Regions from separate parts of the Roseomonas cutis genome, predicted to be linked through region 1. Evidence: predicted binding sites of a transcription regulator. Region 1 holds the regulator's gene; the other holds the start of a gene.
The links. The regulator LexA, encoded in region 1, represses DNA repair genes until DNA is damaged. The targets are predictions, from matches to a motif close to TGTTCTANNTANGTTC.
Positions count from the first base shown of each region.

Region 2: the regulator LexA is predicted to act here: its motif matches at 2,875-2,890, upstream of LPC08_RS07810 (putative DNA modification/repair radical SAM protein).

Region 1 covers NZ_CP087719.1:2,040,793-2,044,969, forward strand. Annotated here, with positions in the region: gene moaC (cyclic pyranopterin monophosphate synthase MoaC) at 1-123, shown strand, start outside; gene LPC08_RS09470 (molybdopterin molybdotransferase MoeA) at 123-1,328, shown strand; gene lexA (transcriptional repressor LexA) at 1,456-2,202, shown strand; gene LPC08_RS09480 (ComEC/Rec2 family competence protein) at 2,221-4,177, opposite strand, start outside.
Region 2 covers NZ_CP087719.1:1,696,690-1,700,866, reverse strand. Annotated here, with positions in the region: gene LPC08_RS07815 (UdgX family uracil-DNA binding protein) at 66-1,562, opposite strand; gene LPC08_RS07810 (putative DNA modification/repair radical SAM protein) at 1,555-2,871, opposite strand; gene LPC08_RS07805 (hypothetical protein) at 2,986-3,828, shown strand; gene LPC08_RS07800 (LysE family translocator) at 3,999-4,177, opposite strand, start outside.

The sequences.
Region 1 (4,177 bases):
GTGACCGTCGCCGCCCTGACCGTCTACGACATGTGCAAGGCGGTGGACCGCGCCATGCGGATCGAGGCGGTGCGCCTGGTCCGCAAGAGCGGCGGCAAATCAGGACTTTACGAGGCGACGTGATGCTTCCGGTCGAAGAGGCGCTGGACCGGGTCCTCGCCGGGCTCTCGCCGCTGCCGGCGGAAACCGTGGCCTTGCCGGACGCATGGGGCCGGGTGCTGGCCGCGCCGCTGACCGCGCGGCTGACCCAGCCGCCGGCCGACGTCTCCGCCATGGACGGCTATGCGCTGCGTGCCGCCGACGGCGCCACGGGGGCGGAGCTGCGCGTCGTCGGCACCGCGCCGGCCGGGCATCCCTTCTCCGGCACCCTCGGCGCCGGCGAGGCGGTGCGCATCTTCACCGGCGGCGTCCTGCCCGAGGGGGCGGATGCCATCCTGCTGCAGGAGGATGCCACCGCCCTCGAAGGCCGCGTGCGGGTTGGGGAGGCACCGGCCGCCGGGCGCTGGATACGCCGCCGCGGCCTGGACTTCGCCACGGGCGAGGTGCTGGTCGAAGCCGGGCGGCGGCTGACGGCGCGCGACATCGGCCTGGCCGCGGCGGGCAACCACCCCTGGCTCGCGGTGCGTCGCCGCCCGCGGGTCGGGCTGCTGGCCACCGGCGACGAGATCGTCCTGCCGGGTGAGCCGGTGCCGCCGGGCGGCATCGTCTCCTCCAACGCCCATGCCCTGGCCGCCATGGTCCGCGCGGCCGGGGGCGAGCCGGTGGTGCTGCCGGTGGTGCGCGACGACTCCTCGGCCATCGCGGCGGCGGCCCGGGCGGCGGAGGGCTGCGACCTGCTGGTGACGACCGGCGGCGCCAGCGTGGGCGACCACGACCTGGTGCAGTCGGCGCTGGGGCCCGAGGGGTTCGAGCTCGGCTTCTGGCGGATCGCCATGCGGCCGGGCAAGCCGCTGATCTGGGGCCGGCTGCGTGGCGTGCCGTTGCTGGGCCTGCCGGGAAACCCCGTCTCCGCACTGGTCTGCGGCGTGCTGTTCCTGCTGCCCGCGCTGGCGCGGCTCGCGGGCCTGCCGGCCGGACCCACGCCCAGCCGGCCGGCGCGCGCCGGGGCGGATCTGGCCGCGAACGACCGGCGCCAGGACTACCTCCGCGCCCGTTGCGCCCCCGGCGAGGGCGGGGTGCCCGTCGCCATGCCCTTCCCACGGCAGGACAGTTCCATGCTGCGGCTGCTGGCCGGGGCGGATGCCCTGCTGATCCGTGCCCCGTTCGCGCCGGCCGCCCCGGCCGGCACGCCGGTCGAGATCATCGAGCTGGCGCCGCTGGGCCTCTGACGCGCCGTTCCGGCCACCGGACCTGTGGATTCCGGGGACAAGCTTGACCATCCCATTGGAACCTATCTAGAACATGCCGGCGGGTTGCCGGTTTGTTCGCCGGCGAGTCCGCCGGAGGATTTTCCCTATGCTGACGCGCAAGCAGCACGAGCTGCTGGTCTTCATCGACCGTCATCTGCGGCAGACGGGGTTCTCGCCTTCCTTCGAGGAGATGAAGGAGGCGCTGAACCTCCGCTCCAAGTCCGGCATCCACCGGCTGATCACCGCGCTCGAGGAACGGGGCTTCCTGCGGCGGCGCGCCCACCGGGCCCGCGCGCTGGAGGTGGTGCGCCTGCCGGAGAACCTGGCCGCCGCCAAGCCCGCCATGGCCGCGATCCCGTCCTCGGCACCGTCGGCCGAGCCTACCCCGGCGCCCCCCGCCTTCGCGCCGAACGTCATCCGCGGGCACTTCGTGCCGAACCTCGCGGGCGTGACGCGGCCGGTGGAGGCGCCGGCCGTCCATCTGCCGCTCTATGGCCGGATCGCCGCGGGCCTGCCGATCGAGGCGCTGCGGGACCAGGGCACGGGGATCGAGGTGCCGACGGCGCTGCTGGGCCATGGCGAGCACTACGCGCTGGAGGTTGCCGGCGATTCGATGGTCGAGGCGGGGATCCTGGACGGGGACACGGTCATCATCCGCCGCGGCGACACGGCCGACAACGGCTCCATCGTCGTAGCGCTGGTGGATGATGCGGAGGTGACGCTGAAGCGGCTGCGCCGCCGCGGCAACTCGGTGGCGCTGGAGGCGGCGAACCCCCGCTACGAGACGCGCATCTTCGGCCCGGACCGGGTGAAGGTGCAGGGCCGGCTGGTCGGGCTGCTGCGCCGGTACTGACCTCGCCGGGCTCGCCCCTCACTCCGCCGGGGCCATGGGCTCGCGCGGGCGGGGCGTGGGGATCGGGGGCACCCAGGGGCGGGTGCCGCGCCAGTCGCGGTCGGACAGCACCCGCAGCCCGGACGGACCCAGCCAGACCGCATGGGGACCGTTCCGCCAGACGCTGAAGCGGTCCACGACCACGGTTTCCCGGCAGCGGCCACGGATCGGCTCGGCGGAGACGAGCACCCTGGCCTGGCCGCACCAGCCCTCCGCCACCACGGGTGGCGCCGCCTGCCCGCGTCGCGCGGTCGGTGCGCGCAGCAGGGCGGCGGCGGCGGCGTCCGGCCGGGGACGGAAGACGCATCCCGTGCTGGCGCAGCGGATGGCTCCCCCGGCGAGGTCACCCTCCGGCGGCAGGCGTTCCGCCTCCCCCTCCCCCCAGGCGCGCAGCCAGCTGTCGCGGGTGAAGCTGCTGGCGCCGCTCGCCCGCTCCAGCCAGACACCCTCCGCCGTGCGCAGGGCGATCAGCCGCCCGTCCTGCGACACCAGCAGGTCGGGGGGATCGGCCGCGAGGCCGGAGGCCAGTCCCGCCGCCAGCAGCGGCACCCCCAGCCAGCGCACCCCGCCGCGCCACAGGCAGAGCCAGCAGAGGCCCAGCGCCAGCACGGCAAGGCCCCAGGCCGGGATCGGCGGCGTGGCGGCGACGGCGCCCGGCCAGGAGGCCACCTGCCCTGCCACCCACAGCACCGCCTCCACCCCCCAGCCCATCGGTGCCAGCGCCATGCCCTCAAGGCCCAGCGGCATGAGCAGCGCCGCGGCCAGCCCGGCGGGCATGATCAGGAAGGAGGTGATGGGCACCGCCAGCGCGTTGGCCGCGACGCCGTAGAGCTGGAGGCGGCCGAAATGGTACAGGCCGAAGGGCGTGGTCGCCGCCCCCGCCACCAGCGAGGTCAGCATCAGCCCGCCCACGGCCAGCGCCACCCGGCGCCAGGCCTCGCCCTGGCCGCGCCACAGCAGCAGGCGGCCGCGCATCGCCTCGGCCGTCGCGGCCAGCGCCATGACCGCGCCGAAGGACATCTGGAAGGACGGGCCGAGCAGTGCATCCGGCTGCCACAGCATCACCAGCGCCGCCGCCAGGGCGAGGCCGCGCAGCGAGATCACCCGCCGCCCCAGCAACAGCGCCACCACCCCCAGCGCCGCCATGGCGAAGGAACGCAGCATCGGCACCTGCGACCCGGTCAGCACCGTATAGAAGCCGCCCAGCATCAGGCCGGCCACGGCGGCCGCGGCCTTGCCGTCCAGCCGCAGCGCCAGCGGCGGCACCAGCCCGAGCAGCAGCCGTGTCGTGCCGAATCCCAGCCCGATCACGATGGCGACATGCAGGCCGGAGACGGAGAGCAGGTGCGCGAGGCCGCTGTCGCGCATGGCGGCGATCGCTTCGGCCGGGATGCCGGACTGGCTGCCGGTGAGCATGGCGGCGGCAATCACCCCGGCCGCCCCGGGGATGGCCGCCGTCACCCGCGCCTCCATCGCGGAACGCAGCGTGGCGAGCCCGGCCGGGCCGTCCGTCGCCAGCACCTCCACCGGGCCGAGGGCAAAGCCGCTGCCGGCAAGGCCGGAGAAGTAGGCGGCGCGCTGGAAGTCCCAGGCTCCCGGGGCCACGGGGGCCGAGGGCGGGCGCAGCAGGGCGCGGATGCGGACGGTGTCCCCGGGCAGCGGCCGGGTGGGGTCGTTGGCGCGCAGGCGGATGCGGATGTCGCGCTCCAGCGGCGCTTCCGCCCCGTCCCAGCGCGCGCCCTCCAGGCGCAGGCGGCGGCCCTCGGGCAGCAGGTCCACCTCCGCCACCCGGGCGGTCACGACCACGGCGCGGCCGGGCAGTTCCGGCACGGGCGGCTGGCGGCCCGCCTGCCACAGCGCCCCGGCGAAGCCCAGGGCGACCGCCCCGGCCAGCGCCAGCGCCACGGCGAGGAGCGGCCGGCGGCCGCGCAGCGCC
Region 2 (4,177 bases), 340 kb from region 1:
AGGGTGCCCCCGGGCCGATCCGGCCTCGCCCCCTGGCCGCTCCACGGGGGACCCGGGGCTGGCGATCAGGCCGCCGCCGGCAGCGCCCGGGCCGTCGCGTCCGCCTTCGCCAGATCCTCGACGAAGCGCTCGTATTCCCGTGCCTTGCCCGCCTCGTCCGGGATGCGCAGCAGGTAGGAGGGATGGACGGTGGCGAAGAAGGGCCGTCCGTCCGGCCCGCGCAGCAGCGACCCGCGCACCTTCGTCACCGGCATGGCGCGCCCCGAGACGGCCCGCAGCGCGGTCGCGCCCAGCGCCACCACCAGCCGCGGCGACACCAGGTCGATCTCCCGTTGCAGGAAGGGGCGATAGTAGGTGATGTCCCCCGCATCCGGCGTCTGGTGCAGCCGCCGCTTGCCCGTGGGCGTGAACTTGAAGTGCTTCACCGCATTGGTGACATAGGCTTGGTCGCGGCCGATGCCGGCCTCCGCCATCGCCCGGTCGAACAGGCGGCCGGCCGGGCCGACGAAGGGGCGGCCCTTGAGGTCCTCCTCGTCGCCCGGCTGCTCGCCGACGAACATCAGCGGCGCCCCGACCGGCCCCTCGCCGAAGACCATCTGGGTGGCGTTGGCGGTCCAGGGCGGCAGGTCGTTGCGGCCGGCCAGCTCGCGCCCGAGCGCCTCCAGCGCGGCGGTCTTCTCGGGCAGGGTCACGGCGACGGCGTCTGACATGGCGATGGTTCCAACGCGCGACGGGTGCGCGAGGTGCAGCGGGCGTTGCCGCCGCGCTGCCGGTTCGGTGGCACCGCGCTCCACCATCGCCGCCACCCGCGCCGGGGCGGCGGCGATCAGCGTGGGGATGTCCCGCGCCTCCGGCAGGTTGCGCCAGTACCTTTTCGGCATCTCGGCGCGCATCGCCTCCGGCTTCAGCCGGGCCGGGTTGAAGATGGAGGCGAAGTAGGCGCGCCACAGCTCCTCCGCGGCATCCTCCGCCGGCGCGTCGGCGCGGTGCGCCCCGGGACCGAGGCGAAGCTCCTCCCCATCCCAGTGGGCGCTCGCCTCGGGAGTCAGGATGGACCAGCGCATGGCCGCGAAGCGGCGGCGGAAGAAGCCCGCCTCGGCCTCCAGGATGTGGTGCTGCGGCTCGAACCAGGCGACGTAGCGAACCGGTTCGCCCGCCTCGCCCGGCACTTCGCGGAAGCGGACGAAGGCGTGCATCTTGTGCGCGTCGCGGCGTACGGCGCGGGCCATGGCCTCGGCGCGGGAGACGTCCGGATCGCTCGCCACCTCCAGCAGCGCCCGCTCGTCCTGCAGCCGGGCGAGCAGGCGGTGCAGCAGGGCGAAGCGCTGCGGATCGCGATGGCGCACCACCAGCTCCGCCAGTTCCAGGAAGGCGCGAGGCACACGCGGCAGCGCCGAACCGGCGGGCGGTTCGGGGGGCGGCGGCCCGCCGAAGAGGGGGGCAGGATCGCCGGGGACCCGCCAGGCGACCTCCTCCGGCGCGATCCCGGCCATCACCAGCCGGCGCGTGGCCGCCCGCCAGCCGGCGAAGTCGGCGGGACCGTCGAGCGCCACGCTATGCACGCATGGCCTCCGGCGCGAAGAGCGGCAACTGCGTCGGCCGCGCCGGCTGCGCCACCCCCTCCCCGAAGCCGGAAGCCGGCGCGAGCAGCGCCCGCAGGTCGCCGCGGTCCAGCAGCCCGGCCCGGGGGCGATGGCCGGCCGCCAGCAGGAAGGGCGCGACCTTGCGCAGCGGCACGCGCAGCCGGGCCAGATCCTCCAGCCGCAGGGTCCGGTGCCGGCGCGCCGCCACGATCCGCTCCACCGTCTTCGCGCCCAGGCCAGGGACGCGCAGCAACAGCTCGCGGTCGGCGCGGTTCAGGTCCACCGGGAAGCGGTGGCGATGGCGCAGCGCCCAGGAGAGCTTGGGGTCGATGTCGAGCTCGAGCATCCCCGCCGCGCCATCCTCCGGCCCGCCGGCCACGATCTCCCCGGCGCCGAAGCCGTAGAAGCGCATCAGCCAGTCCGCCTGGTACAGCCGGTGCTCCCGCACCAGGGGCGGCGCCACCGGCGGCAGGGCGGCGGAGGCATCGGGGATAGGCGAATAGGCGGAGTAGTACACCCGCCTGAGCCGGTAGGAGCCGTAGAGCCCGGCCGAGGTCGCCAGCACCTGCGCGTCGTTGGAGGCATCGGCGCCGACGATCATCTGGGTGGACTGCCCGGCCGGGGCGAAGCGCGGCGGCGCGGCGCGGGAGGGGGCGGCCCTGGCCGCCTCCGCCTCGTCCAGGCGCAGGCGCAGCCGGCCCATGGCGCGGCGGATCGACCCTGCCTCCTTCTCCGGCGCCAGGGCGGCGAGGCTCTCCGCGCGCGGCAGTTCGATGTTGATGGAGAGCCGGTCGGCATGCGTCCCCGCCTCGGCCAGCAGGGCCGGGTCGGCGTCGGGGATGGTCTTGAGGTGGATGTAGCCCTTGAAGCCATGGGTCAGGCGCAGCTCCCGCGCCACGCGGACGATCTGCTCCATCGTGTAGTCGGGCGAGCGGATGATGCCGGAGGAGAGGAACAGCCCCTCGATGTAGTTGCGCCGGTAGAAGTCGAGCGTCAGCCCGACCAGCTCCTCCACCGTGAAGCGGGCGCGCGGCACGTTGGAGGCGGCGCGGTTGATGCAGTAGGCGCAGTCATAGACGCAGGCATTGGTCAGCAGCACCTTGAGCAGCGAGATGCAGCGCCCGTCGGGGGCATAGGCGTGGCAGATGCCCATGCCCTCCGTGCTGCCCAGCCCGCCATCCAGGCTGTCGCGCTTCTCCGTGCCGGAGGAGGCGCAGGAGGCGTCGTACTTCGCCGCATCGGCCAGGATCTCCAGCTTGCGGCGCAGGTCCATGCGGGTTCCAGGCATGTTCGTTCATATTATGTTCCTTGCTGGTCCCGCAACGGCCCGATCCCCGAAATTCCTGGCGGCGTTTCGGCACGAAGGTGTAACGTCCTGCCCTGGACCCTCGGGGACGCGACCATGTCCGCCGCCATGGATGCTGCCGCCAGGCCGTTGCCGGAGGCGCCCGGCCTGCCCGTCCTGGCCGGCGATCCGACCGCCCTCATGCCCGTCGTGCTGCAGCGCCTGACCCAGCCCCTGGAGAACGGGCTGGAGACCGAGCTGCCGAAGCTGATCGACGTGCTGGAGCGCTACCGCCGGGCGGGGCTGAGCACCAGCCCGCTGCGCCTCGCGGCCCTGGCCGCCGTGCTGGGCGGGCAAGAGAAGGTGGACCTCGCGGCGCTGCAATCCATCCGGCAGCAGCTCGCCCTGGACCTCTGGAGCGCCGAGAAGGGGATGACGGGCTGGCTGGTCCGGCAGACGGATGGCGGGGCGCCGGTGCCGTTGGTGCTGCTCGGCGTGCTCAGCTCCACCCTCCTGACCCTGCTCTGCTTCGGGCTGGTGCAGGCGTTCCTCATGCCGTCCGGCACCCTGCCCGTCGCCGATGCGGGGTCGATCGTCGTCATGTCGAAGCTGGATGTCGTCCCGCTGTTCGCCTCGGCGGTGCTGGGGGCCAATGCCAGCATCGTGACGCGGATGGAGCAGTTCGGCGCGCTGTCCTCCTATCACCCCTTCATCCTGACGGCGAACGCCTTCTTCAAGCCCGTGGTCGCGCTGATCTTCGCGCTCATCGTCTACTCGGTGCTGAAATCCGGCTTCATCACGCTCAGCGGCGTCAGCGACTACTTCCGCGACACGCCGAGCAACCGCTACGTCATCTGGGTGCTGGGCTTCCTCTGCGGCTTCAGCGAACGCCTCGCCTCGGACATCGTGTCGCGGGCCGAGACCATCGTGAGCGGCGTCACGGCCCCCGCCGCGCGCTAGCCGCCCGGCTGGCCCTGGGAGGTGCGCCTCGTCGACGCGCCGACGCTGGCCTCTCCCGCGTGCCGCGCCAGCCAGCCCTTCGGGCCGGTTCCCATCCTGGAGGAGGATGGCGCGGGTCCCGAGGGACCGCACCGGGCGGCGGACGCGGCGGCCCCCTCCGCCGCACGCCGTCAGCCCCGCGCGGCGACCTCGCGCGCCGCGGTGCCCAGCCCGGCCGCGACCAGCAGCCCGCCACCGATGCGCCGCATCAGCCCCATGGCCCGGGGGCTGCGCGCCACCCGGCGGGCCCGCGAGGCGGCGAGCGCATAGGCCAGCGCGTTCGCGAAGGCGAGGAGCAGGAAGGTCGCCT